One region of the Bacillus sp. D386 genome, then DNA from elsewhere that is predicted to be linked to it. Evidence: predicted binding sites of a transcription regulator. Region 1 holds the regulator's gene; the other holds the start of a gene.
What was found. Region 1 encodes LexA, which represses DNA repair genes until DNA is damaged. Its sites were predicted from a motif close to CGAACATATGTTCG; they were not measured.

Region 1 (15,673 bases):
TGATATTTCTATCAGATTTTGATACAAACAGACATAATAGAATAAATTCCACGGTATTTATAACAATCTCATAGTGAAATCTGTCTTATTCTACTTCATACATATAACCTCTGTTTAATAGGTCTGAGCCAAGCGCACCGTTCCTTAGTTATATCCAACGCTAAAAAATATGGATTCCACTGCCTGAGCCATTCAAAAAATATGGTCTCACATTCATACGTTCCAGTAGCATGCAGAATCAATGAATGATTGCGATATCCTAAGCTTGCTTCGCTTTGGCCGACATTTCGCTTTCTGATATAATATACCCCATTTTCCATATAACAATCTTTATTTTCCATTAGTTGATTTTCCATAAAAGAGGTAAAAAGCTGTGCATGAATCTTTTTAGTAACAAAGTTAATTTGCCTGCGGAGTATTTTTTTCTTATCCCCTTCAGATTGTTCATAATCCTGGAATAAGTTAAAAAACATATATTCTCGTCCATAATAATGACGTGCAAATTCATTCTCTATTAAATAAATAATATAAGTGCGCATACTCTTACCTCCAATTCTCTTTACATATAGTATAAAAAACTATTGTTGCATATTATGTAAAATGAACGTGCAGAGTTGTTCTAATTTTGTCGAGTAAATATTTTTTTGATTTTTCAAATTAATCTCTTATACCCATTATACATATGATTTACTCTTATCACCATTGATCATCTGTATAATTCTGTAATTTGACTGGCTACATATTCAGAACTGAAATGAAGTCCGTCTTTTATCCACCATATGATAATTCCCAATACTGATGAGCTAATATATCCGGTGATAGACTTTTTCTAATTTAGGGGCAAGTGATGCTTATTATTTCATGACATTATTGAGTGTCATCGCATTAATGATTACATTTTTTGTACCTTCTAAAAATTATATCCATTCCCCACTCGCTAGGATCAAGGGCAGCTGAGGAAAATAAAATTGATATATTTCATATTTTTAAATGGATTAGCCTACAGACATAAACACTTTAAATAAGCTTGTTTACAAAAAGCCTGGACCCATAAGTCCAGGCTTTTTACTTATTTATCCTTCAAAAATCAAATTAGCCAGTACTCCGTTTTCTGCTGGAATCCTCCAAAAACCGGTTGCCGTTATCTGATATCTACTTTATAGCAAGAATATGACCAGTACTGGATTAGCTGTTGTTAATCTCCATTTTCATGCTTAGTGAGGTTAAGACTTTCTAACCTATCATAAACTTCAACTCTGGAAAGATTATAGGACTGCCAAGTATAGTCAGTGTTCCTCATTTGCTCATATTGGACTGATAATAGATGTTTCAATTCACCAGAATTGGGGTCTGATTCATATAAGTCAATCAGTCCAGATAATCCTGTATAGGATAATTCGTTTAAATAATATAGATCAATTTTACCCGTTTCTTTATATCTACTTATATTTTTATCTACGATTAGTTGATCCAGTTGAACGATGTGCAATCCAGTGTAAAACAATAATCCGGTTAAAAAATAAAAATGTCTTAATGCAATTCGTTCAATCCAGATTTTTACTAATGTATAGGTAAAAATGACAACCAGATAAAGCATAATCGTATGTGCGAGTATTCTGAGAATCGTATATCCATAGGCCTCTTCATACATATAGAGGCGCATAAAAGCCGATGTTAGCATAACTCCGCTAAATACGATTAAAAGACTGAGAAGGACCTGTATAAGCCTTTTAGCAGCGTTCATTTGAACAGATACATACTTTAGGGTTCCAAGCAGTATGGACCAATTTATGAGGGTAACCAACAATAACTGGGCAAATCCTGTTCGCGCGCTTGAAGCATAGGTCATATCATTGAGAAGCGGGCTGCCAAAGAAATATTTAAACTGGACAATTGTAAATAATAAATAGACTCCATTAATCAGGACCAGAATCGTTGTCACAATGGTTGAATCGAACTGGACACTTCCTGCCTCTTTCATGTTAGAGGACAGTGTTTGCGGCTGTTTTAAATGTAATACATTTAGAAAACCATAAAACAAAAGAGCAAATAGGATAATAACTATCAATCTTCCAAAGAATTCACCTATTTGTACGGAAAATAACCAGTCAGGGATGTGCATAAATATCGCTTGAAAATGACTGTCTGCCGATACAAGCAATAGAATGATGATGATGAGTATCGGGAATGCAATAACAATTCCCAAACCGATGCTTTTAGCCATCCCCCCAGTTTCCCCTGCTCCCTCTTTTCTGAATTTTTTTAGGATGTAGGAGATGAATTGCTGATTGTATTTAATACTGTTTACCAGTTTTGTTTTCAATTGTTTAATAAAGTTGACTCTGCTCCAATCAATTTTTTGTTGATTTGTAATAAGTGTTAGCTGAGCTGCTACAAGAATTGGTATAACCAACCCATTCGTTAGATAAAAAAGGACATTAGATTGATAGAAATAAGATAAACCAAGAATCCAAATACAAACCATCAGAAGGCTTCCAATTCGCATATGAGTAAATTTCGTTTTCCGAAACCTCCAAAAAAACAGACCATAAAAAGCAAATAAGAACAACGGATAGGAAATCCCTACTTCTCCATGTAAAAAAGATAACTCAGCAAAACAGGCTAGCGCTATACATAACAGTAAAAATACTTTATCTTCTTTTTTAAACTGAATATCCATTTTAAGGATCCCCCTCTACCTAGTTTTTCTAGGTATATAGTGATAAATATACATAGTTATTCTATGTATATAGGCAAATAGTCAAAGCGAGGCTTTCTTCCCCCATAGATACCCAGCAAAACTGACTGGATATAAGATAAACGTACAAAATACACATGCAATAATAAATGATTTATCCAGTAAGGGGTCAAACCATTGATCCGGTACGAGGTTAAAGATAACCAAATACATTAAGATAATGTTAGGGATCACCGTAATCAATAACGTTTTCTTAATAAGCTTTTTGCCCTGATGTCCAAATTCCTTGCCAATTTCATAACCAAGCAAGACCCAAAAACCAATATAGATGGCCATTAAAAGTACAGGAATCGATGTTAGCAAAGACCATATTTCCTTGGCCCAATTCCAATCATATGTATGGTTGATAAATGTTAACAAAATTCCGCTTATAAAGAGGGACAAGTTAATTCCTGCAAATATCCACCTTGTTTTTCTTGGTGTAAGGGTTAGTTCCTGTTTCCAGGATACAGCAACTTCTTCCGGTGTACCCAGCCGCATCGATAGCTCTTTATAGATTAAGTCGGGTGACTCATCCTCATAAATGATGTCGCAAGCCATTTCGGAAATATGTAACTTATATTCTTTCATAATAGCCGCTTTATCAGGATGGGCACCCAGCAATCGATCAAGCTGACGTAAATAATCTTCTTCAGCCCGTCTCATGTTTCTGTTCTCCCCATTACCTTGTTCATGACCTGGACATATCGATTCCATTCGTTTGTTTTAATCTCTAGCATCTCTTCGCCAGCCATGGTAATACGGTAGTACTTACGAGCGGGTCCCTTCTCTTGTTCAACCCAGTAGCACTCTATATATTCCTGTTTTTCAAGCTTATGCAAAGCAGGATACAGCGTACCTTCCTTCATCTGAAATCCATGGTCACTGCGGTGATCCATTTCTTTCACCAATTCATACCCATACATATCTCTTTCTTGCAAAAGCTGCAGAACAAGAAGTGATGTACTTCCTTTTACAAGTTCACGATTAAACATTTCTTCACCTACCTAGAATTATTAGGTACATATCAAACATACATCATTTGGAATTGTTTGTAAATATATTCATAAAAAAATCACCAGAGAAAGACCCTGGCGATTTTTTAAAAATATATTTTATTTTTGTAGCATTTCTTTTACTAAAGAAACCACATTAGATGGAGTGAATCCGAATTTTTCCATTAACAATTCACCAGGGCCGGAAGCACCAAAGCGGTCAATTGCCAATATTTCACCTTCATCACCTGTATAACGGTCCCATCCGAAAGATGTACCTAATTCAATTGCTAAGCGTTTCTTAACAGTTGAAGGGATAACAGATTCTTTATATTCAGCAGATTGAGCTTCAAAGCGATCAAATGATGGCATGCTGACAACTGATACATCAATGCCGTCATTCGCTAATATAGCCTGTGCTTGAACAGCCAATCCTACTTCAGATCCAGATGCCAACAATATAGCATCGGCAGTATCCTTATTGGAAGGTGAAACTACATATCCACCTTTAGCAACGCCCTCTTCAGCTAATTCAGCTGATAACGGTAACGTAGTTAAGTTTTGGCGGGATAATACTAACGCAGTTGGTGCAGACTTGCTTGTTAATGCCGCTTTCCATGCAGCTGCCACTTCATTGCTGTCAGCCGGACGGATAAGTGAAACATTAGGCATTGCGCGCAATGCAGCCAAGTGCTCAATTGGTTCATGAGTTGGACCATCTTCTCCAACAGCAATACTGTCATGTGTAAATACATATGTGACAGGAAGATTCATTAACGCTGCTAAACGAATAGCTGGACGCAGGTAATCAGAGAATACAAAGAATGTTCCTCCATACACATGCACACCACCGTGAAGTGCCATACCGTTTAATGCAGCACCCATACCAAATTCACGTACTCCAAACCAAATGTTTCGGCCATCATAGGAGCCTGGCAAGAAATCTTTTTCGCCTTTCAGCATCGTTTTGTTTGATCCAGCTAAGTCAGCGGATCCACCAAATAAAGATGGAAGATTTTTAGCGATTGCATTTAATACTTCTCCGCCTGAATTACGTGTAGCAACGGCTTTTCCTGCTTCATAAACAGGAATATCCTTATCCCAGCCTTCAGGTAATTCGCCTTTGATTGCTGTTTCTAGTTGAGCAGCAAGTTCAGGGTATTCGTTTTTATAGCTTTCAAATAATTGGTTCCATTCTTCTTCTTTTTTAGCACCAGCTTTTACAACAGTTTCTTCGAATGTGTCATAAACTTCCTGTGGTACATAAAAATCTTCTTCGAATGTCCATTTGTAATATTCTTTAGTCAATTTCATTTCGTCTTCGCCAAGCGGAGCACCATGAACAGCAGATTTACCGGATTTATTTGGAGCACCGTATCCGATAACTGTTTTTACTTCAATCATAGTTGGACGGTCAAGATCTGTTTTTGCCTCTTCAAGCGCTTTAGCAATTTCATTCAGATCATTACCGTCTTCTACGCGAATGTATTGCCATCCGTAAGCTTTAAAACGCTCAGCAACACTTTCAGAGAAGCTCATATTTAATTCGCCGTCAAGAGAGATATCATTGGAATCATAAAGGACTACTAAACGTCCCAATTTTAAATGGGCAGCAAGAGAAGCAGCTTCAGCTGATACCCCTTCCATTAAATCTCCATCTCCGCAAATGCTGTATGTAAAATGATCTACAACATCAAAGTTATCTTTATTGTAGACTGCCGCCAAATGACGTTCCGCCATTGCCATACCGACTGCCATCGCAATACCTTGGCCAAGTGGTCCGGTTGTAGCTTCTACGCCTTTTGTATGTCCATATTCAGGATGTCCAGGTGTTTTACTGCCCCATTGTCTGAAATTCTTAATTTCTTCCATATCAAGGCCATAACCTGATAAGTGCAATAAGCTGTATAAAAGCATGGAACCATGTCCTGCTGATAATACAAAACGATCACGGTTAAACCAATCCGGATTTTTTGGATTATGGTTCATGAATTTGGTCCAAAGAGTATAAGCCATAGGAGCAGCTCCCATTGGCATACCAGGATGACCTGAATTAGCTTTTTCAATTGCATCGATTGAAAGAGTACGAATAGCTGTGATAGATAAATTATCTTTTTCTGTGAACATTGCCTACATCCTTTCAGATTAACCTTCTAATTTATATTAATGAAGTATAAACAGGTTGACAAGACTTTGTTGGTAAATGCTACAAAATCGTCACTCCTTAGGATATTTTTTTGGAGTCTAACCTATTATGCTATACCCTTAATGTAATTTTTTATTACGTAATTTTTTTATTTTTTCAGGTGTGACATCCTTACCTTCTGGATCGATAATTGTCAAACCTTCAACCGTATTTCTCATTGAGGTACGAAAGGTTTCCAAATACTCTTTCCTTAGAAGAGATTGTTCAGTGGCTTCTTCTTTTGTAAGGCCAACTGTTTTTGATTTCTTAGATAATTCATTAATTCTTTTAATTTTATGCATTGGCAGCATGGTATTGCTCCTTCTATATAAAATATAAGTAGATATTGTCATCGTATAGAAAAACTGCGTAATTTTCAAGAATGAACTATTGATTAGTATTCTTTTTCATATATTCTGAATATCTTCGATGAATGGTGGCTTTTGAGAGATCATAGCCTTTTCTGTTTAAATTCTCCGTAATTTCAGCAAATGTTAATCCTTTAATACGCAGCTCAATAACCTCCTGTAAAGGTACCTCTGACCTTTCTCTTCCGCCTCCAAGATGTTGATTTGCTAAATTTCTTTGTGGTTTATATCCATTTTCAATTGCTCGTTTCATCCCTCTTCTGATTTTACTGTTTTGTAATTTTCGCTGATATTCCTCTACTATACTGATGATTTGCAAAAGCATGGCATCTGTTTCAGAAACCTCGAGCTCACCATTATGAGTAACCGTATATAATTTAACCCCTTCTTTATAGATGCAATGTAATAGAGCAATCTTGGCATTTCCTCTGCCCAGTCTTGTTTCATCCTGAATCAAGAGACCCTCGATTTCTCTATTTTTCATTTTTTCCAGCAAGATTAGAATGCCTTCTCGTTCTAAATCATATCCACTGGCTTGTTCTTTCTCGATTATTACCACCTCGAACCCCTTTATGGCAGCCAGTCTTGTTAACTCCTGCTCCTGCCTTTCCAGTGATGTTTCCTGTGAACTTTTATCTGTGCTGACTCTGCAATAAATTCCAACCTTCATTTTCTCTCACCATTCTTCTTTACATATAGATAAGGCCGGGAAACATTCCCGACCTTACTGATTATATAGTTATTTATCAGAATCTGCTAAGTGTAGCATTTCTGTATTTTCGTTCATTTTCTTTACAGGAATCACAATCGTTTGCCCTTCCTTTAAATGATTAATGTGCAAGTCATTATGTTCCTGAACCCAAGAGACAAATTCAGTCTGTGTCATTTCGCTGCCGTCAAAACGTTCAGCCATATCCCAAACTGTATCTCCTTTTTTAACCGTGATTTGTTGATAATCGTCTTTTGGTGCTTCAATATTTGTTACTATCATTGTAGTTATTAATAAGAAAAGACCGATAAAAAACAAGATGGAATAATTATAAGAAGTCCATAATTTTTTCATAAATAAACCCCCATCGAATGTATGTTCGTTTAATATAAATCAAGTATAAACCGAACAAACGTTTTGTGTCAATACAAAAAACGAACTTATGTTTGTACTGTTAAACAGGAAATGATATACTAAAAACAAGAAAAGCTAAAAGAGGTGCGGGAGATGACTACTAAATTATCCAAACGGCAACAGGATATTTTGCTATATATTAAAGAAGAAGTAAAAACGAAGGGCTATCCGCCTTCCGTTCGAGAAATTGGCGAAGCAGTCGGACTGGCTTCAAGTTCCACGGTTCATGGTCACTTAGCGCGATTGGAAAGCAAAGGACTCATCAGACGAGATCCTACCAAACCACGTGCTATTGAAATCCTGGATATGGATCCACATGACCATATTCCAAAAACAAATTCAGTTAATGTACCATTAATCGGGAAAGTAACTGCAGGGCAGCCTATTACAGCTATCGAAAATATAGAAGAATACTTCCCTCTGCCTGAGCATATGGCTCCTGCCGATGAAAATGTGTTTATGCTTGAAATTATGGGTGACAGTATGATTGAAGCTGGAATACTTAACGGTGACTATGTTATTGTTCGCCAGCAGCATACAGCAAACAATGGTGAAATTGTCGTAGCCATGACTGAAGATGATGAAGCTACCGTAAAACGTTTCTTTAAAGAAGATACTCATTTCCGTCTGCAGCCGGAAAATTCTATGCTCGAGCCTATCATTCTACAAAATGTCAGCATCCTCGGTAAAGTGATCGGGTTATACAGAAATATTCAATAAGAACGATGGGACCGGCTTTCAGCCGGTTCTACTTATGTGTTTAAAATCTATTATCTCTATTTTCTCTATTAAACTTATGCATTTAAAGATTGGCATATTCCACTTTATGAATAGATTAACGCTTTTATTTATCTTCTTGTTTACATAATATAATTATGTAATACAAAAAGCTTGCAACCATTATGATTGCAAGCTTGAAGGTCCTATATATCCCATCCTCTGTAATAGTATCTTGATCGTTTACTCTCTTCATAACACGACTGACAAATAGCAAATGGATAATTCCAGCTTAACGGCTTATTGCATGACCGACATTTTGTTTGATATTTTTTAACCCCTTTTCTTAACTGATTATGTGCATCTGAACTGATTTCTTCTCTTACTCGCTCCCAATAGACCGTTTCACTTCTTCTATCTAATTTATACAAAAACAATAAATGCAATCCTACTGATTTATAAGATAATTCAAGTTCATCCAAGGAATCTTTCTTTATTAAAGGCTCTCTCAATTCTCTTCTATCCACAATGGCTTTCATATTATAGAGCCATTGATTAACAAGGCTCTCCTCATTCGCTGAAAAAGGTAAATGCAGAAAACCGTATAAATCAGTTATCGACATTCGTCCTTCTATTTGTTCATGGCGAATTAAATGATATAAAGCTTTTTCCTGAGTAAGCGGTGCTTTTGTTGTTCCGGCAGGATTTTTAAATTCATCCCATAATTCAAAGAATTGATCAAAGCTGGAATGATAACGTTTAAAGCGTTCAAATACAACCTGTGTAGGAGCTATTGTAAATGTACTGATTGGCCGGTCTTCACCATTCAACAACCGTTTCATTAAACCAATTTGATCAGTAAATGCCACTCTTCCTTCATTATATATACCTTTACGTCCGGCACGGCCTGCTAACTGCTTTACTTCCTGGGAGGTCAATAAACGTCTTCTCGTGCCATCAAATTTATCATTTTCCAGAAAAACGACCCGCCTAATCGGTAGATTGAGCCCCATTCCGATGGCATCTGTAGATACAATCACTCGCGTCTCCCTGTTAATAAACCTCTGAATTTGTTTAGCTCTTGTCTCAGGAGGCATACTTCCATAGATCACACTTACTTTATGGCCGTTTCTTTCCAGCTTTGAAGCGGTTTGAAGCACTTTATTTCGAGAAAATACAATCAATGCATCTCCTGCCTTGGTATGTTCGATCTTAAAAGGTTTTTTCTCTACAATCAGCGGTATATCACGTTTGTATTCATGAATTTCAATATCATTTCCCTGAAGCAGATTTAAAATCATCCTTTTAGAGTTGTGACTGCCTATAATGTGAACTTCCCGAGCACGCGCTTTATTAATAGCTCTAAACCAAGAAAACCCACGATCCTTATCTGCAATCATTTGCGCTTCGTCTATAACCATGACATCGAATTCATCTTTCTCGGTAAACATTTCAATTGTGCAGGAATAATGCGTGGCATTTGCAATATCCTTTTCTTCTTCACCTGTCTTTAATGCACAGGCAATTCCGTTGTTTTTAAGCGTTTCATATACTTCAAGTGCCAATAGCCTTAAAGGTGCCAGGTATATACCAGATGCAGCTTGCCTTAATCTATTTAGTGCCTGATAGGTTTTACCGGTATTTGTTTCTCCTATATGCAGAATATATTTAGTGTTACTATAAACGGTCGTCTTGTATTCCACACCAAAGATGTCATCCAGTTTCTTTTGTTTTATTTCTTCCTGTTTCCTCAGCTCTTCTAATTTCTGTTCTCTTTTTTCAATTCTCTCTTTGTGCTGAGTATGGTATAACGGCATTTGTATATCAAATTCATCCGGGTGGGTTCGAACATCTATAAGGTCCTCAATCAATTCCTGCTCTATTTCACTTTCATATTCCCATTGAAATTCACTAATATTTCCCCCGATCAATTGCCTGATCAGCTTATGATTAATCGACCCTTTAAACAAATTCTCATATTGGTTTATGATTTGATTCGGCAATTCTGATACTATAAATGGGTATATGGTTTCGTAAACAAAGGTATCGATCAGATTTTGATAAATATATTCGTCAAAAACAGAATCATCCTGGTATACATCATATCCCCAATATAAGAGGTCGTTGAGCGTTTCAAATTGGGCTTGTTTGAACCCCTTCACATTTGCTATATCCCTTTGTAATTGATTTGCCACTTTATATCTGAGTTTTAAATAAAAATAAAGCTTGTTACTGCTCAAAATACTTAAGGCCTCATCTTTTATAACGGTATTCTCATAATTCCCTTTCAATTTTTTTAGCTTGACTGTTTCAAATAATTCATCCCATCGTTCATCTGTTTCTCCAAAGTAATCTTGGATCCAACTTTTCAGATCAAAGGATTTTAGTCCACTTAGTTCTTGTTCAACCATTTTATTTATTGCTTTCTTGGAGGCTCCTTCTGTTTCTATACCACGCAGCCCCAAAAATTTAATTTTTTCAGCTCTATTCATCCGCTGAAGCGTTCGACTCTTCCATGCTAAATTCCAAATTTGATCGAAATAGCGTTCTCTGCTCTCCAAATAATCATGTATAGCTGGCTTTGTTTCGCTTTCTTCCATATATAAGGAAATATCATTCAGAATATCATTTTTTGCTTTTTCAACTGCTTCTTTATACCCTTTATTCAATATGTCCATTATTCCGTTCTCCTTCAACTGCCATAAAAATTCTCTTATAAGGCTAATATATACGATTACCCGCATATCTATAAATTTAATACATTAGTTTACATAATATTATTATGTTCTACATTAATTTTTTTCTTAATTTTTGTATTAAATCCACTTGATTCATTACTTTATATAAATCATACATATAATATCACCGGATCAATCATAATTGTTCCATTGTGTTTGCTTTGATGGCGCATTTTCTGTATATACAGCAAAAGTAAAGTATTAAACAAAATAAACTCCCCATTCATTGAGGAGTTTTGATTTATAAAGTTCTTGAACTAAAATTTCGGCTTCCTTTCTTCAAATTCAAACTCATATATTATTATTTTGAAATTTACTCTTCCAAAAATAATTATGAGAATTCTAATCGGATTTATTAAAATACATGATAAAATAACAAATGGAACAGAGAAAAGATGGGAGAGGAAGCAATATATGACAACGACCATTCATCCACAAAAAGAAACGCCTATTTTCCCCCACACAGGTCATTTCATTGAGACAGAGAACAGACGAATTCCTATCTTAGCTCGTCACGGTGAACCACTTGTTGTGGTATTGGGAAACGTGTTAAGCGACGAGGAATGCGATACGTTGATAGAGTTAGCGAAGCAGGATATGAAACGCTCAACCGTTGGAGCAACCCGTGAAGTAAACGGTATGCGTACGAGTTCAGGTGCTTTCATTGAAGATGCTCAAAATGAAACCGTTTTACGCATTGAACAACGGCTAGCTGCCATCACTACCATTCCGTCTGAACATGGCGAGAATCTCCATATCCTTCGCTATACTCCTGGTCAAGAATACAAAGCACACTTTGATTATTTTGCTTCGACAAGTTCAGCTGCTCAAAATAACCGAATTAGTACAATTGTCTTATACCTAAATGATGTGGAAGAAGGCGGAGAAACGTATTTCCCTCACCTAGATTTATCAGTCGCTCCACAAAAAGGAATGGCGGTTTACTTTGAATATTTCTACCAAGACGAATCTCTGAACGAAAAGACCTTACATGGCGGTGCCCCGGTTACCAAGGGTGAAAAATGGATTGCTACTCAATGGATTCGGAAACAGCGTATTCGTTAACAGGACAGTAAAGCGAGGCAATGATGTATGCCTTGCTTTTTCTTTTGTTCCGATACATTCTATTAAATTATTTTAATCGTTAAGTTTTCAAGAATACAACAACCCAATTATATTAACTATAAAACTAATTAAAAAAGCATGGAGATTATCCATGCCAACGCTTAACTATCAGATAGCTGTTTACCAGCATGTGATTCGCACACTTGCTTCCAACTAACTGGGTATCATTTTATTTTTATCTGATTGATTTCATGTACGATCTCCGGATTGACTAAGGAGGATAAATCACCTGCATCTTGGTTAAGGAAGGTAGATTTGATGACTCGGCGCATAATTTTCTGGTTTCTCGTTTTTGGCAGGTCGCTCACGAAGTAAATAGCTGAAGGCTTGAGTGCTTTTCCAAGCTGATTGCCCAAAAGCTTCATGAGCTCATTTTCTAGCTCTGTACTCCCCTTTACATTCGTTTGTAAAACGGCAAAGCATACACAGGATTCCCCTTTAAGCTCATCCGGAATACCGATAGCAGCCGCTTCAATCACATCTTCATGCTTAATAAGAATGGATTCATATTCAGTCGGACCTACTCTTTTTCCTGCTATATTCAATGTATCATCAGACCGCCCTTTAATCTCCCAAAAAACGCCGTCTGTACTAACCCAATCCCCATGAACCCAGGTATTCTTATAGGTGCTCCAGTATGTATCCAAGTATCTTTCCTTCTCATTCCAGAAGCCTTTAGTCATGCCAACCCAAGGAGCGCGAATACAGAGCTCACCCACCTCGTTCGTAACAGATTCACCGGATGAATTTAATACCGTAATATCCATGCCTGGCATCGGTGAATTAAATGTAACAGGAGCAATAGGCTTCAATAAAACATTTCCTAAAATGCCGCCGGATATTTCGGTGCCTCCTGAATAATTAATAATCGGGATTTTCTTTTTCCCAACCCTTTCAAACAACCAATTCCATGGATCCGGATTCCAAGGCTCACCCGTTGATCCAAACACTTTAAGAGATGAAAGATTATGAGAACCAATCGAATCATCAGCTCTTGCCATAAGAGAACGAATTAATGTAGGTGATATTCCTAATTGCGTAACTTTCCACTTTTCAACTAACTTCCATATCTGATTAGCTGTTGGGTAGTCAGGCACCCCATCGTAAAGCATAATCGTAGCTCCGTTCATTAAACTGGCAAACAACTGGAATGGTCCCATCATCCAGCCCATATCGGTTATCCAGAGAAGCTTATCACCTTTGACCACGTCCATTGAGATTCTTGCATCAATCGCTGACTTTATCGGGAAACCGGTATGAGTGTGGACTGTTCCTTTTGGTTTACCTGTTGTCCCTGATGTATAAATGAGCATGAATGGGTCATCACTCTTCATTTCAGCAGAGGTGTCCACCGAATCAGTTGCTTCGATTTGAGTCCAGGATACAAATGAGCCACGCATCCCAGTCTCTCCCACTACAACTACCTTCTCCAAAGTATCCATTTCATCTAAAACATTTGTAACTGTCTTTAACATATCGACCTTTTTACCACGTCGAGTATAGGACTCTGCCGTTATAATCATTTTGGAGCCTGCTGCGTTTACCCGTGTCTTTAGGGCATCCTCTGCAAAACCGGAGAATACAGGCGAGACAACCGCTCCAATTTTTGCAGCAGCCAGAATGGCTACAATGGTCTCCGGAATCATTGGCATATAGATGGTTATTCTATCTCCACGTACAATCCCCTGTTCCAATAACCCTCCTGCCACTCGGCTCACCCAACCATATAATTGCGGAAAGGAGATTTTCTTTGTTTGTCCTAATTCATTTTCATATTCGATTGCATGATGATCAGAATATATCCATTTCTCTATACAAGAATCCACAATATTACAGGTTCCACCGACATACCAATCCGGGAATTCAATCCCATTTGATAAATCCATTACTTTTTTATATGGTGTTTTCCAACTGAACCCCAATTCTTTTTCGACCTCTCCCCAATACCATTCGGGCTCTTCAATCGATTTAGCATAAAATTGGTCATAGTCTTTAAAGCCCAGTTCTTGTATCCATTTATAAAGACGCAGGTTAGAAATCGTACGATGATCGGGTATCCAGGCTACTTGGCTCATGAAAGAACCCTCCGTTTCCTCAAACCGGGTAAACCGGATGTTTTCGGCATGAAAAGACCTGATATTTACTTTGATATAAGCTAAATCTAGTGATTAATTGACTTCTTAAATCATTAGGTTCAACAATATCATCAATGATCATTTCTGAGGCGAGGCGATAAATATTAATATCTTCCTTGTACTCTTCTCTTTTTTCCATAATGAAGCCTTGACGTTCTTCTTCCGGCAGCGCGGCAATTTTATTGGCATACACAGCATTCACTGCCGCTTCTGGACCCATAACTGCAATCGAGGCAGTCGGCAAGGCAATACAGCAATCTGGTTCAAAGGCTGGACCGGCCATCGCATAAAGGCCAGCTCCATACGCTTTCCGAACAATAACAGAGATTTTTGGAACGGTTGCTTCACTCATGGCAGCAATCATTTTTGCACCGTGCCTGATAATTCCTGCCTGCTCTACTTTAGTGCCAATCATAAAGCCTGGTATATCGGCCAAAAAGAGCAAGGGGATATTGAAAGCATCACATAGATTAATGAATTTGGCTGCTTTATCAGCAGAATCATGAAAAAGGACTCCACCCTTTACACGAGGCTGATTGGCAATAATACCAATCGGTTTACCACCCATTCGGGCAAGACCAGTAATTAATTCAGGTGCAAACATTTTCTTGATTTCACAAAAGGAATCCTCGTCTATTAATTGATTAATGAGATCATACATATTAAAAGGTGCATTTTGATTCTGAGGGATAAGATCTGCGATTGTTTTGTCTGATACTTGAGGTAGTTTTTCTTCGGTGCTTTTTGTTTTTTCGGCAAAATTGGCTGGGAAGTAGGATAGATATTTCCGGGCATATTCGATTGCCTCTTGTTCACTGCTTACAAGAACATCTCCGCAACCTGATACAGAACAATGCATTTTCGCTCCGCCCATTTGTTCCAATGTGACCTTCTCACCAATCACCATCTCTGCCATTCTAGGAGAACCAAGATACATGGAAGCATTTCCTTCCACCATCACAACGATATCGCAAAATGCTGGAATATAGGCACCGCCTGCTGCAGATGGGCCAAATAATAAACAGATTTGCGGGATTTTCCCGGACAGTTTTACCTGATTATAAAAAATTCTGCCAGCCCCTCGGCGTCCAGGGAACATCTCTACCTGATCGGTTATTCTCGCACCGGCTGAGTCCACTAAATAGAGCATAGGGATTTGAAGCTTATCAGCAGTTTCCTGAATACGAATGATTTTTTCAACCGTCCGTGCTCCCCAGGATCCTGCTTTAATGGTTGAATCATTAGCCATAACAGCAACCGTTTGGCCGTTTATTTTTCCTAATCCCGTTACCACCCCGTCAGCCGGTAAACCTTCCGCAGAATGATTCGCAAACAATCCATCCTCAGCTAAAACGCCTTCATCAAACAATAACTCCAAACGCTCTCGGACGAACAATTTGCCTGCTTCTTTATTTTTTTGATGATACTTCTCTTCTCCGCCTCCTTTAATTTTTTCTATTCGTTCTATAAGGTCGTTTTGAATTGTATTCATGGTCATCTACCTTTCTATTGGGAGTTTATTCACCGGTATATACAGGCTTACGTTTTTC
Region 2 (15,673 bases), 320 kb from region 1:
TCTCTTTCAGGACATCCTCCAAGCTGTTCATATCGACATGCTTATAAACACGGCGTGTAGCTTTTGTTAGTCTTATTCCATCGATTATGGAAGCATGGTTTAATTCATCCGATATAACCACATCTTCCTGTGTAAGAATCGCGGATAGAACTCCTTGATTCGTTGTAAATCCAGATTGAAATACTAAAGCCGCTTCCGTATGTTTAAATTTCGCCAACTTCTCTTCTAACTCTATATGCATATCCATGGTACCGGCAATTGTACGTACCGAACCTGTTCCCACTCCATATTCTTCAATGGCATCAAGCGCTGCATCCTTTAAACGAGGATGTGAAGTCAATCCAAGATAGTTGTTAGATGATAATTGAATCAAATTTTCCCCATTAATCTTAACTTTTGTACCTTGTTCTGATTCCAGAGGAATTAATGGATGGAACAAACCTGTTCCTTTCATTTCGTCTAATTCTGTTTGCAAGTATTCAAACCCCTTCAAATCGCTTCCTCCTCATCCAATTGTTTACCTTATATTCCTTCTATTCCCTATATTTTTGCATTATATCAATAGTATTGAATAAATTTATTACTCTTCCTCATTCAGCACCCTTTTACGGCAGTAATATCACTTTTCCACACTCACCTTTGATCATAAGGTCAAAGCCTTTTTCATACTCTTCTAAAGGGAACTGATGGGTGATTAATGGTTTAACATCAACCTGCCCTGATTCCAGCAATCGGGAAACCTGCTGCCACGTTTTAAACATTTGTCTCCCTGTAATTCCTTGAACGGTTATCCCCTTAAAAACGATATCATCAGTAATATTGAGAGGCACAGGCTTAGAGGGTAAGCTTAAAATAGAAAACCTGCCTCCATTCGTAATCATTTTAAATCCTTGATCGATGGCTATAGGATGACCACTCATTTCACAAACAATATCAACCCCATTGCCACCCGTTAAATCATAAACTGCCTGAACAGGATCTGTCTTCGATGAATTAATCATCACAGTAGCGCCCAATTTACCCGCTAGCTCTAAACGGTAATCATTAAGATCTAACGCAATGACCTGTGAAGCCCCAGCTGCTTTTGCCACTCCCACTGCCATAATACCAATTGGACCGCAACCGATAATAGCGACCGTTTTCCCGACTACTTCACCTGACAATACGGTGTGGACCGCATTCCCCATAGGCTCCTGTATAGAAGCTACATCTATAGGCATATCTACAGGATTTTTCCAAAGATTAGATGCCGGTAAAGCTACATATTCAGCAAAACACCCCTGTGTATCAACCCCAATTATCTTTGTGTTTTTACATATATGATATTGTCCCGTCATACATTGAGGGCAGATTCCACAAACTAAATGTGTCTCAGCGGAAACATAATCACCTATCTGGAAATCCTGTACTTTATTTCCCACTTCAACAATCTCTCCTGAGAATTCATGCCCAAATGCATAAGGAGGATTAACCCTATGTTGAGACCATTCATCCCAAGTATAAATATGGACATCCGTCCCGCATATGGACGTCGCCTTTACTTTAATCAACACTTCATCCTCTTTGATAGAAGGAATATCAATCAATTGGAGTTCTGCTCCATAACCTCTTTTATGTTTTACAACCGCTTTCATTTTTCCATCCACCGTATACACACTCCTGTCTAAAAAAACCTGGTTTATACCAAAATTTTAAATTTTTAACTTAATTATGTAAATAGGCTATTCCTCGTATGGCGGACAGTTGATTATAAGAAGAATATTTTTTTAAAAAAGTATACTAAAGTGAATATTTTTTCCGGACTAAGACAACCTACATTGTCATCTAAGAATGAATCCCCATGTATAAGTCGTTATCAAAGGTATCTGCTAATCATAATAAAAACCCCTGATATATCAAGGGGTTCATTCTTCAAGAGATTTCTCCATGAATACTTACCTCACATTACATAAAAATAATACCGACCGATTACTCGGCCGGTGTTTATTCAATTACATAAATTCTGCTGTCAATTTATCAAAATGTTCCTGAGTCAATTTCAAATCAGCAGAAGATAAAGGTTTTTCAGCATACCCCTGAATTAATTCCTGATAGGAAGGCTGAGCAGTATTTTGATAAATTAAGCCGGTAACTAAGCCTTTATGCTCCATTAACGTCTGCATCGCTGCTTCTTTATTGGATGGATCGTAACCTTCAATTGTTGAAAGCTTTGTTAAATTACCCTTGAACCAATCATACGTATTCACTTTATTATAGGTCACGCATGGACTGAAAACATTAATTAAAGAAAAACCTTTATGACGAATACCTGCTTCAATCAATGCTGTCAAATCTTTTAAGTCGCTGGAAAAGCTTTGCGCCACAAAAGTCGCACCAACTGACAAGGCCATTTCCATTGGAGATATCGCCTGTTCAATCGAACCTCCAGGCGTAGATTTCGTCTTAAAGCCGGCTGCAGAGCGCGGTGATGTCTGACCCTTCGTTAAACCGTATATTTGATTGTCCATAACAATATAGGTGATATCAATATTTCTCCTAATCGCATGTACTGTATGACCCATGCCAATTGCAAATCCATCACCATCTCCACCTGAGGCAAGGACGGTTAAATCACGATTCGCCATTTTGACACCCTGTGCGATTGGTAAAGAACGGCCATGTATACTGTGAAACCCATAGGATTGGATATAACCGGAAATACGGCCTGAACAGCCTATTCCGGAAATCACAGCAAGTTGATCCGGTTCCAGACCTACATTAGCTGCTGCCCTCTGGATAGCGGCCTGAACAGAGAAGTCACCACAGCCGGGACACCAGTTTGGTTTTACATTATTTCTAAAGTCTTTAAATGTAGCCATTTAAACCAACTCCCTGCATTTTGTATACACTTCGTACGGCAAAAATGGATTGCCGTCATATTTTAAAAGCTTCGTAATCTTCTCGGCATGGCCAATATTCATTTTCAGAATGTTGGCAAGTTGTCCTGTTGCATTATTCTCGATAACAACTACCTTTTTCGCATCCTGAACATAGGGCAGTAACTCATGGGCAGGGAATGGATGAAGAAGCCTTACATGTACATGGTTGACTTTAATCCCGTCATCAGCCAGGTTTTTCATCGTCTCTTCAATGACACCTCTAGTAGAAATAAATCCGACCAATAGCAAGTCTGGATTCTCATGGACAGCATTTATATGGATTGGATCTTTAAATCTTACAGACTCGATTTTGCGCATTCGTTTATCCATTTGAGCTACACGATTGGAAGCAACCTCTGAGGGTTTTCCCGTCTCATCATGTTCAACGCCTGTAACATGATGGATTCCATTTTTCATTCCTGGAAGAGGTCTTCGTGATATCCCGTCTTCCGTTACAGCATATCTCTTAAAATAACTTTTATCAGTAGGCTCAGGTAACTCCTCAGAAATTAATTTACCTCTCCTAATCTCAACCCTGCTAAAATCTAAAGGCTCAACGGTTTGTTTACCCAATGATAATTGTAAATCGGAAAGGATAATCACCGGAACCTGATATTCTTCAGCTAAATTAAAAGCTTCTACTGTATCGTAGAATGCTTCCTCCACTGTACTTGGTGCAAGAACGATTTTTGGAATTTCACCATGAGTTCCATAAATCATTGCCATCAAATCGGATTGTTCCTGTTTTGTAGGCATACCTGTCGAAGGGCCTCCACGTTGTGTGTCGACAATTACAAGCGGAGTTTCTGTAATACCCGACAATCCAATTGCCTCCATCATTAGCGATAAACCTGGACCAGCTGAAGCTGTTAAACTGCGTACACCTGCATAATTTGCGCCAATTGCCATCGTACAAGCAGCAATCTCATCTTCTGTCTGTATGACGGCTCCTCCAAACTTTGGCAGTTGCTTAATTAAATACTCCATTATCTCAGAGGCAGGCGTAATCGGATAGGCAGCCATAAAGCGAGTTCCACCAGCCAGAGCACCCATGGCAATCGCATCATTACCAATCATGAATAAACGTTTTTTTCCATCAGCTTCTACTAGCTGCAACACTCCAGCCTTGTTACCCATTTGTTCCATTAAAAAGTCATAGCCAGCTTGAATCGCTTCTAAATTCTTTTCAACGACAGCGGCTCCTTTTCTTCCAAATATTTCCTCAACCACTTCTGAAAATACCTGAATATTTAAACCAAGCACAGCACTAGAAGCGCCGATAGCTACCATGTTCTTCATCAAAGATGTCCCAAGCTGAGAGGCTATTTCTGTAAATGGGACGGAATAGAGTACTGCTTCGGTATCTAAAGGAGCTTTGGGATCAAACTTGGTGTCGGCCAAAATAATACCGTCTTTATGTAATTCTTTATAATTCACATCAATGGTTTCTTGGTCAAATGCCACTAACACATCCAAATCGTCGGCTATTGATCGAACCTGTGTTGTGCTTACTCGAATTTTATTATTTGTATGGCCCCCTTTAATACGGGAAGAAAAATGGCGATACCCATACAAGTAATATCCCAGACGATTTAATGCAATAGAAAAAATTTCTCCAGTACTTTCTATGCCTTCACCTTGCTGCCCTCCAACTTTCCATGAAAGTTGTTTATTCATTTCCTTTACACCCCTTCGATTCCCTTATATGAAATATTGGTTTTTCATGTCAGCTATAAAACTATTAACAATAATTTTATTATTTACTAGAATATACCATTATGTCTACAATATTAAGCTTAAGTTTCTAAAAAAACCATAAATAAAGAAATAGCGTATTCAATTCAACCCCTATTGGCCATATCTTGATGCAAAATTATCAAATAAGAAGTGACGGACATCCTCTTCCTTATAATACTTCAGCAGCTCGTTAACCAGATTACTATATTGTTCCACTCTGCTGAGAGAATGTACGCTTGTTGTCGTCCCATCAAAGTCAGATCCAAATCCTACATGACGGGCACCTCCAAGTGAACAAACATGTTCCAGATGCCTCAATACATCAGTCAAGTTTGCCTGATTGGTACCTGTTAAAAATTCAGGGACAAATGTAAGTCCCATAACCGATTTTTTTTGAATTAATGCTTTAATTTGTTCATCACTCAAATTTCTTGGATGATCAACTAGCGATCGGCAATTTGAGTGAGAAGCAATTGGTCTGCTATGTATTTCTATGCAATCCCAAAATGCTCTCTCCGATAAATGAGATACATCACACCAGTTGTTCGTAACATTCAACAATTCAACTACCTTTTTCCCAAAGGCGGTTAGACCGGCAGCGCGTTTTTCCAATGCACCATCAGCGACCAGATTAGCCCAGTTCCATGTCAACCCTACCACTGTAACACCAAGCCTCAGTAATAGCTTCAACTTCAACATGTCGTCGCCAATACAGTCACAACCCTCCAACATGAGAATCGCACCTGTCTCTCCCTCTTTAAGCCTGCCAATATCCTTATACTTTCGAATGAATTTTAACTTCCCTGTGCCAATTATTTGGTCATAAAAAATATCCACCATGGCAAGAGCTGCATCAAAGCGGATAGAAGGATGTACATTTTCCGGTATATAAATAGCGAAAACTTGTACTTGTATATTAGCTGCTTTCAAACCAAGATTTGTTACCTCTAGCTCCCTGCTATGATAAAAGTCCAATTTTGGATTAAGAAACAGCTTCATTAACACATCACAATGTGCATCAAATATTCTCATTTAAGCTAATCCCCCATGTTATGTTAGCTTCGGTTAACAAAAAGGAGCATCCTCCCGGTCGGAGAATACGCCTACCGATCCCTTATCAGAGTCAGCTCCAGTTTTACTGCAGTTTCATTTCACCGTGGTTCTATAATTAGTTTTATGGCGGTACGTTCCTCACCATCAATTAAGATATCTGTAAAAGCAGGAATGCATATAAGATCCATCCCGCTGGGTGCGACGAATCCTCTTGCAATCGCTACGGCTTTTACTGCTTGGTTTAATGCACCTGCACCTATTGCTTGGATTTCTGCTGCTCCTCTTTCTCTAAGTACTCCAGCCAGCGCTCCAGCCACAGAGTTGGGATTAGATTTTGCTGAAACCTTTAATATTTCCATTTCTGGTCCTCCTCATCTTATTCCAAGACATGTCCCCTAGTGAGTATGTTTTTTCTGTTAACTATATTCATAATGAACAAAAGATATACCATACAAAAAAGCCAACCCCTATAGGTTGGCTCCTCGCAATCGTTTTTAATAAAAGAATGGATGATCTTCATTAATTAAAATTCTCTCAGTTTTTTTCGCTTTGCCCGTTTTAGGATCTAAATCAATAATTAAACCACTAAGTACAGCTCTTCCCTCTTTTGGTACTTCAAATCTCACAGGCAGGCTTGTTAAGAATTTCTTGATGACAGCATCGCGTTCCATTCCTAGAATACCATCATAAGGCCCTGTCATTCCTACGTCAGACATGTAAGCAGTTCCTTTAGGCAGAATTCGGTTATCAGCTGTTTGGACATGTGTATGGGTCCCAACTACCGCTGACACTCGTCCATCCAGATACCATCCCATTGCCTGTTTTTCACTGGTTGCTTCAGCATGCATGTCAACAAATATAAATGGCGTTCGCTTACTGGCCTCTTCTACCAATTTATCTGCACATAAAAATGGATCATCAAGCGCAGGCATAAAGGTTCTGCCCTGCAGGTTAATAACAGCCAATTCAAACTGATTCATCTTAACAAAGGAAAGTCCCGTGCCCGGTGTTCCCTCCGGAAAATTCCCAGGGCGCACCAGATATTTTGCTTCTCCTATAAATTCAAAAATATCACGATTGTCCCAGGAATGATTACCAAGTGTAATGATATTAGCTCCGTACTCAAGTAATTCTTTATAAATTTTTTGGGTAATCCCTCTTCCAGCTGCAGCATTTTCTCCATTAATGATGACAAACTGCGGTCTATATTTTTCCTTTAACTTCCCTAAATATTCTTTCACCATTGCTCTTCCAGGTGATCCAACAATATCCCCTATAAATAATAACCTCATTTTCGCTTTCCTTTCTTTGAAACTAGGCCAAGATTATCTTTGGTATAGTTTAACTTTTTTGTTTAAAAAAGTTTCGATCTCCAAAAAAATAAAGCGGTGAGGAACACCGCTTTATTTTGCATATTCAACTGCTCTGGTCTCACGAATAACCGTCACTTTAATATGTCCCGGATAGTCCAGTTCATCTTCAATACGTTTTCTAATATCTCTGGCTAATCGGTGTGCCTCTAAATCATCAATACTTTCAGGCTTAACAATAATACGAACTTCTCGTCCTGCCTGGATTGCAAATGATTTTTCAACACCTTCATAGGATTCAGAAATATCCTCAAGTTTTTCAAGGCGACGAATATAGTTTTCAAGCGTTTCACTTCTAGCTCCAGGTCTAGCTGCAGATAATGCATCAGCAGCTGCTACCAGAATGGCAATTATAGATTTTGGTTCGGCGTCTCCATGGTGAGAAGCAATACTATTAATGACAACAGGATGTTCCTTGTACTTCGTAGCAAGTTCCACTCCTATTTCCACATGGCTTCCTTCTACTTCATGGTCAATCGCTTTACCGATATCATGCAATAGTCCAGCGCGCTTTGCCAATGTAATATCTTGACCAAGTTCTGCTGCCATCAAGCCGGATAAATAAGCTACTTCCATCGAATGTTTAAGCACATTCTGACCATAGCTTGTACGGTATCTTAAGCGGCCAAGAATTTTTATTAAATCTGGGTGTAAGCCATGAACCCCAACTTCAAATGTTGTTTGCTCACCGATTTCACGGATATGCTCATCGACTTCCCTTCTTGCTTTATCAACCATTTCTTCAATACGAGCCGGATGGATACGCCCATCCTGAACAAGCTTTTCAAGGGCAAGTCTTGCAGTTTCACGTCTAATTGGATCAAATCCAGATAAAATGACAGCTTCAGGTGTATCATCAATAATTAAATCGATTCCCGTCAACGTTTCAAGTGTTCGAATATTACGTCCTTCTCGACCGATAATTCGACCTTTCATTTCATCATTTGGAAGATTAACAACAGAAACGGTCGTTTCGGCCACATGATCTGCTGCACAACGTTGAATCGCAAGTGACAAGATTTCACGTGCCTTTTTGTCTGCTTCTTCCTTCGCTCGGTTATCGCTCTCTTTCATCATGATTGCAATATCATGTGATAGCTCTTTCTCAACACGATCAAGGATAATGGCTTTTGCTTCTTCTCTAGTCAGGCTAGAAATACGTTCAAGTTCAGAACTTTGAGCTTGAATTATCTCGTCCACTTTGCTTTCCATCTGTTCAATATGCTGTTGTCTTTGGTTCAGAGAATCTTCTTTCTTCTCCAATAAAGCCTCACGTTTATCTTGAGAGTCTGCTTTACGGTCCAGATTCTCTTCTTTTTGTAGAATTCGATTTTCCTGTCTCTGTAATTCAGTTCGTCGATCACGAACTTCCTTTTCAGCATCAGTCCGAAGCTTATGAATCTCATCCTTTGCTTCAAGAAGGGATTCCTTTTTCAAGGCGTCCGCTTCACGCTTTGCGTCCTCAATAATTTTTTCAGCTGCGTTCGTTGCGCCGGATATTTTAGATTCAGCTATAGATCTTCTTAACAAATAGCCAACAACTGCACCAACAATTAGGCCAAGCAAAATGGAGATGATAGCGATTGGATCCATCATTACACCTCCTCTTGCTATTAACTTTTTTAATCTCTTTTACTACATTGTTTTCAATTCTGGCATGTACATCATCTAAAAATATACAGCACAATCGCTTTTAGGCATGTCATAAAAAAAGATATTAATACATTTCTATTGTAAAGTTATGAAAATTTGTTGTCAAGAGCAAGTCCTGACGCTCTTTTAATCGTTTTTAGAAAATACAGACAGATATACAATTTTCGTGACCCTATCCACCTAGGTCATAGTTTCTAATAATACTCTCCACTTTAAGACAGCCGCTTCCCATTAAGTTGAGTAAAAGTACAAAAGCCGAAGAAATTATTTGTTTTTCGCATCTTTTCTAATAAAGTTATAGATTTTTCTCAAACAACACTTACTGATTGATCATACTCTGCCAGTCACAATACTACCTAAATATTATTTCTTTCATGATTCTCTTCAGAAACAGCTAAATTTATAATAAAACACACCCTGAGGCCCACCTATAGAAAGAGCAAACCCATAATCAGGTTTGCCCATTACAAACTACTTATTCAGGTAAATCAAATTTATCCATTTCCTCTGCTGCTTCAACCACTTTCGCTTCACCGTTTAATCCATAGGCTGAGCGGATTTTAATGGAAATTTCATCCCGAACATCTGGATTTTCTTTTAAGAAGAGCTTCGCATTCTCTCTTCCCTGTCCTAAGCGATCTCCATTATATGAGTACCAAGACCCACTCTTTTCAATAATATCCAATTCAGAACCAATGTCGATGATTTCTCCTTCTTTGGAAATACCCTCACCATACATAATATCAAGTTCTGCCACTTTGAAAGGTGGAGCCACTTTATTTTTAACAACCTTTACTTTAGTCCTGTTCCCTACAATATCATTTCCCTGTTTCAGTTGTTCTGCACGTCTTACTTCAAGGCGAACCGTAGAATAGAACTTAAGAGCACGACCACCTGGAGTTGTTTCTGGGTTACCAAACATAACACCAATCTTCTCACGGATTTGGTTGATAAAGATTGCTATGGTGTTAGATTTATTAATGGATCCAGAAAGTTTACGAAGAGCCTGAGACATTAAACGGGCTTGTAGACCCATATGAGAATCTCCCATTTCACCTTCAATCTCAGCTTTTGGTACTAAAGCAGCCACTGAGTCAACAACGATAATATCAATTGCACCACTTCGTACAAGCGCCTCAGCAATTTCCAATGCCTGTTCACCTGTATCTGGTTGGGAAAGTAATAATTCATCTATATTTACGCCAAGCTTTTGTGCATATGCCGGATCTAAAGCATGTTCTGCATCAATAAATGCTGCTTGTCCACCCTGTGCCTGTACTTCAGCAATTGCATGTAAAGCTACTGTCGTTTTACCGGAACTCTCCGGTCCATAAATCTCAATTATTCTACCTCTTGGATATCCACCCACACCGAGGGCTGAATCAAGAGCAAGCGAACCACTTGGAATGGTAGAAACCTTTCTGTCTGCTCTTTCCCCCAGCTTCATTACTGAACCTTTACCAAATTGCTTTTCAATTTGTTTTAGCGCCATATCGAGCGCAGCTTGACGTTCACTCACAGTTTATTTCCTCCCCATATCTATATAAAAACATTACATGTATAATTTAGAACTTATTTATACTATACCTCATCTGTCCCCATTTAACAAGTAAAAAAGCGAACATTTATTCGTATTGTTTTAATGGTAATTTTGCTAATAAATTTAAAGAAACTCTCTAGCAAACAGAATGCTTTTAGCAGTAATTAAAGTAAAACTAAAATTATCTCAATTTTATAAACAATAGAAATCCCCAACCATATAAGTTGGGGTTTTCTATTATGCATATAACTCTCTCAACTTTCGGATAAGAAAATGACAGCCATACTTCATGCTTCTTACCCGATTAACCTCACGCATACCGCCTAAGTCCAATCTCTTTGCGTACGTTTTCTGACCGGAAATGGCTATACCGATATAAACAGTCCCTACCGGATGACCTTCCAATTCATCTGGTCCAGCTACTCCAGTAAAACTAATCCCAATATCAGATTGGAGCATGGCTTTAATATTATCAGCCATTTCCATAGCACATTGCTCACTGACAACTCCATATTGGTCGATGGTTGATTGTTCGACCTTCAAAAGCTTTTCCTTTGCTTCATTGGTATAAACAACAATACCGCCCTTAAGGATTAAACCGGCTCCCTGTATATCCGTCATTTTTTCCTGAAACATTCCGCCGGTTAAGCTTTCTGCTGCCGATATTGTAAGCTCATTTTCTTTTAAAAGATTGATAAGTTCAGTCATAATAGTCGCATCATCATATCCGTAAAAATATTCTCCCACACGCGAAAGAATTTTTTCTTCTGTCTCTTTTAATAGTTTGTCAGCTTCTTCAATAGATTCATGTTTAGCTGTAATACGAAGAGTTACCTCTCCATCTGAGGCAAGAGGCGCTATTGTCGGATTACTTTGCTGATCCAGTAAATCTTCTATTTCTGTTTCAAGCTGTGATTCCCCAATACCAAAGAAACGGAGGACTCGGGAATCTATACGCTCCACCCTGTCCATTAATCTCAAAAGATAAGGAACTGCAAAATTTTGATGCATTGGCTGCATTTCACTTGGAGGACCTGGTAATAAAATGTGAAGAATATCCCCATGAGACACAACCATTCCGGGAGCCATTCCATTTTGATTAGGGAATACTTCCGATCCTCCAATAACCAATGCTTGCTTCCGGTTGTTTTCTGTCATCACCCGTTTTATTTTCTTGAAATATTCTTCAATATTTTCCATAGCTTTTTGGTCTGTTATTAATGTTTTACCTATATGGGCAGCTACAACTTCTTTTGTTATATCATCCTTTGTTGGTCCCAACCCACCAGTGTATATTATGAGATTTGCTCGGGATTCTGCAATTTCAATAGCCTTTTTTAATCGTACAGGATTATCCCCAACTACTGTATGGTAATATACGTTAATACCTATCTCTGCCAGGCTTTTTGATATAAACTGAGCATTGGTATTTGCAATCTGTCCAAGTAATAACTCAGAGCCTACCGCTATTAATTCTGCATTCATTCTGTCACCCGCCATTTAACAAGTTATATTTAGAATGATACCCTTATTTAGAATTTAAAAACGCATGTTTATTCTTAGCAAAGTAATCCCAGCCAGACCATAGAGTAAAGAATAAGGCTACGTAAAGAGCTATATCAGCAAACGGGAAATTAATCCACGCAAATGGTAGATTATGCAATAGTAATGCAGCTATAGCTATGATTTGAGTCCATGTTTTAATTTTACCCAATTGATTCGCTGCAACCACTTCACCTTCACCGGCTAGAACCAGGCGAAGACCTGTTACCGCAAATTCACGGCTGATAATTAAAATAACAATCCAAGCAGGGGCCAACTCGTATCCTACAAGGATAATTAATGCTGCAGATACAAGAAGTTTATCTGCCAACGGATCAAGAAACTTTCCAAGGGTTGTGACCAGATTATGTTTTCTAGCATAATATCCATCAATCCAATCAGTAGTGGAAGCAATGATAAAAATGATAGCTCCAACAAAATGAGAGATAGGCAACTCCACATCGTTAATCACCCACGTTCCCCAATCAATGGATGGAAGCATGATAATCATAAACACAGGGATCATGCAAATTCTGGAAATTGTTATCTTGTTCGGTAAATTCACTTGATGTTCCTCACTTTACTTTTAAATTTTATTTATAAAAGGATAGACGAGAGAAGGCCATCCATTGATGACCTTCCAATCTTACTCCTTCGTGTAATCAATCGTTATGTTTTGAACAATCAGTTCACTTTCATACTCCAGTTTTTCATCATTAACAAAAATTTCAGTGTCTGGAGTTTTCCCTATATTCATGACTATTTGATTATCATCTGAAAGATCAAAATCCTGGCTTTCTCCATTTTGAATCACCCCATTGAAGAGATTTTCTCCCTTGGAGTTTTTAACAGATACCCATGTCTCGCCGGTAGATTTTACTGATACCTTAAATTCATCTGTATTACTTAATTCATATGTTGTATTTTTTCCATTCGCGGAGGTCACTTTCAGCTCAGCAGAACCTGCTTCTTCCGGCTCTTTAGATTCTTCCTCAGCATTCTCTGGATTACTTTCTTCTTCTGTTTCCGCTTCTTCTTTCTCATTGGTGTTTTCTTCTTGGTTTGTGGATTCACCCTGCTCAAGTCTTACAGGGTCACCGTTTTGATTAACTGTCCCTGTGTCATCATTATTACCAATGGCTTTTGCTACAAAGTAATAAATAATAGCCACTACTGCAACAAGGAACACAGCTATCAAAATTTTAGGAAGTACTTCCATCCACTTTGAATGCTGTACTGGCAATGTTTTTTTCGATTGCACTCTAGATAATTTTTGAGGAATCTCCTCCTGCTGAACTGCCGCAGGAATATCCGTTTGATGCTCCGCAAAAAGCTGTTCAGGATCTAATCCAACTGCTTCAGCATATTGTTTAATAAACGCTCTGACATAGAATTTGCCCGGCATCATTTCATAATTGCCTTCTTCTATACCAACAAGATAACGCTTTTGTATTTTGGTTATCTGTTGAAGGTCATCCAGGGTTAATCCTTTAGACTCTCTGGCTTCCTTTAATACTTTACCTAATTCCGTCATATAAACACCTTCTAATCACTAAAAATCAAACGATCCAAATTCGGATCCTCCAAATAAAGAGGACTGTTGGTCTACTGCTTCATATGTGATCTCTTCGTTCGGGTCATTACGTAGTTCAATAATATAATCAAAATCGTTCATTGTATACTCTGAATTTTGTACAAACACATCAGGATGTTCAACAACTTTAATTGAATCAAGTCTCATGATCTCACGCACAAGCTGCCAATGCCTTTCATTGGCTCTGCGAGTTGAAACAATCCCATCCAGAATAAATAAGTTATCTTCATTGTATTCATCTTCAATTAATTGATTTCGAACGGTTTGTTTTAATAAGGTGGAAGATACAAATAACCACCGCTTATTCGCACAAACACTTGCAGCAACAATCGATTCAGTTTTACCAACCCGGGGCATACCCCTGATTCCAATTAGTTTATGGCCTTCCTGTTTAAAAAGCTCGGCCATAAAATCAACTAGAAGCCCAAGATCTTCTCTTACAAATCGGAATGTTTTTCGATCATCTGCATCTCTTTGTATATAACGACCATGTCTGACTGCTAACCGATCTCTTAATTTCGGCTCTCTAAGTTTAGTTACTTTTATCGTATCCATTGTTTGCAGAATTGATTCCAGGCGTTCAATTTGACGATTATCCTTCGCCAAGAGAAGCATACCTCTTCTCCCCTCATCCACACCATTGATGGTTACGATATTTATGGAGAGCATTCCTAGCAAAGAAGAAATATCCCCTAACAAACCGGGACGGTTAATTTTAATTTCATATTCAAAATACCATTCCTTCTTGTCCATACCGTTCCCCCTAAGAGAAATATTTGACAAATTCCTTCAATATTTTCCCTATATCCTATCATATCTGATTTACTGACGAGTGGAAAGCAAAATACATAGTGTAGCATTAAATACTTATGTATTCCATCCGCCATTCACACTGATAATCTGCCCTGTTATATAACTGGAGTCTTCTGAGAGGACAAAGGAAACAACTCCAGAGATATCCTTCGGATGCCCCAGCCGCCCCATTGGGATTTCTTCTTCCAATTCTCTAAGCTCTTCAGAATCGAATCGATTGAGCATAGGTGTGGAAATTGCACCGGGTGATATAGCATTTACACGGATTCCAGAAGGTGCAAGCTCCTTCGCAAGTGCCTTGATAAAAGAATTCTGTCCACCTTTTACCATTGAATAAAGAACTTCACAGGAAGCACCCACTTCTCCCCAAATAGAAGTAATGGCAATGATACTGCCATCTTTTTTTTGTATTAACTTAGGAACTAGTCCTTTAGTCAATAAAAAGGGAGATGTAATATGTAATGAAACCATCTGTTTGGCTCGGTCATCGGTTATATCTGTTATTAAACCAAAATGACTGTCACCGCTATTTAGTATTATCGTATCAATTTGATTAATTTCGTCAATTATAACTTGATGTCCGCCATCTTTACTTAGATCAGCCTGAATTACTTTCACCTGTATTTGAAATGGTTTTAACTGATCTAAAAGCGAATTAATTCCGCTAAGATTACGGTTATAATGGAGATATAGATTCCAGCCCTCTGCAGCCAAACGTAATGCAATTGCTTGACCAATTCCTCCACTAGCACCCGTAATGAGTGCATATTTTCCATTCATAATAAAAACCCCTTGCCGTAAATAACACTTACAATACTTTTCATTATAAAGCTTGAAGATGAAAAGTAAAACCTCCAATTGAAAATAGTCAATTGTTTCTAATATAAGCTTCTTTAATCCTACCAAATAGTTATCGTAAACCAGTGAATCAGTTAAGCTGGTTAATTGTCCGTTTACCTTGTATTATATAAACAAATTTAAATACAAAAAGAGCCAAAACCATTACGGCTTGGCTCTTACCCATTCAGGATGGAAGTATTTGAAATACTGACATTCTATCCTCATCTATAAATTCCTGTACTGCTTTATTCACTTCATCATAGGTCAAAGCTTCCAAAACAGTCACAACATCAAATAGCTTCATGTCATTAAAAGCATATCGTGTAAATTGATTGGCTATCGATTCAGGTGAATTCAATGACCTGAGGAAGGCACCAATTTTCTTCTTACGAATTGAATTTAATTTTTCCTCTGTTACAATTTTTCCTTCGCGGGCCGCAAAAAGAATATTTTTCAATTCTTCCTCTAAATGATCCGGCTTATCTGTATCACTGCCGACCATTCCAAATCCAAATCCATATTCCTGTGTATAATCATAAAAGAATGAATGGTCAATTAACCCTTCAGAATATAGTTTTTCATAATACTCGGAGCTTTTTCCAAAAGTCATATC

Region 2: the regulator LexA is predicted to act here: its motif matches at 10,350-10,363, upstream of recA (recombinase RecA).

What each region holds. Positions count from the first base shown of each region.
Region 1 covers NZ_VEMV01000002.1:1,023-16,695, forward strand. The annotation lists gene sirA (sporulation inhibitor of replication protein SirA) at 96-539, opposite strand; gene FHY45_RS21295 (TetR-like C-terminal domain-containing protein) at 707-820, opposite strand; gene FHY45_RS05020 (DUF4153 domain-containing protein) at 1,196-2,680, opposite strand; gene FHY45_RS05025 (hypothetical protein) at 2,762-3,403, opposite strand; gene FHY45_RS05030 (PadR family transcriptional regulator) at 3,400-3,732, opposite strand; gene tkt (transketolase) at 3,853-5,859, opposite strand; gene FHY45_RS05040 (DUF896 domain-containing protein) at 5,998-6,228, opposite strand; gene FHY45_RS05045 (YneB family resolvase-like protein) at 6,305-6,955, opposite strand; gene yneA (cell division suppressor protein YneA) at 7,025-7,348, opposite strand; gene lexA (transcriptional repressor LexA) at 7,502-8,128, shown strand; gene FHY45_RS05060 (helicase-related protein) at 8,332-10,803, opposite strand; gene FHY45_RS05065 (2OG-Fe(II) oxygenase) at 11,278-11,928, shown strand; gene FHY45_RS05070 (AMP-binding protein) at 12,153-14,063, opposite strand; gene FHY45_RS05075 (acyl-CoA carboxylase subunit beta) at 14,083-15,615, opposite strand; gene FHY45_RS05080 (enoyl-CoA hydratase) at 15,641-15,673, opposite strand, start outside.
Region 2 covers NZ_VEMV01000002.1:319,406-335,078, forward strand. The annotation lists gene FHY45_RS06545 (glycine C-acetyltransferase) at 1-493, opposite strand, end outside; gene tdh (L-threonine 3-dehydrogenase) at 606-1,646, opposite strand; gene FHY45_RS06555 (2-oxoacid:ferredoxin oxidoreductase subunit beta) at 1,992-2,858, opposite strand; gene FHY45_RS06560 (2-oxoacid:acceptor oxidoreductase subunit alpha) at 2,859-4,595, opposite strand; gene FHY45_RS06565 (dipeptidase) at 4,767-5,687, opposite strand; gene spoVS (stage V sporulation protein SpoVS) at 5,807-6,067, opposite strand; gene FHY45_RS06575 (TIGR00282 family metallophosphoesterase) at 6,203-7,000, opposite strand; gene rny (ribonuclease Y) at 7,112-8,671, opposite strand; gene recA (recombinase RecA) at 9,207-10,250, opposite strand; gene FHY45_RS06590 (competence/damage-inducible protein A) at 10,509-11,756, opposite strand; gene pgsA (CDP-diacylglycerol--glycerol-3-phosphate 3-phosphatidyltransferase) at 11,800-12,378, opposite strand; gene FHY45_RS06600 (helix-turn-helix domain-containing protein) at 12,460-13,347, opposite strand; gene FHY45_RS06605 (DUF3388 domain-containing protein) at 13,366-14,160, opposite strand; gene ymfI (elongation factor P 5-aminopentanone reductase) at 14,275-15,000, opposite strand; gene yfmH (EF-P 5-aminopentanol modification-associated protein YfmH) at 15,245-15,673, opposite strand, start outside.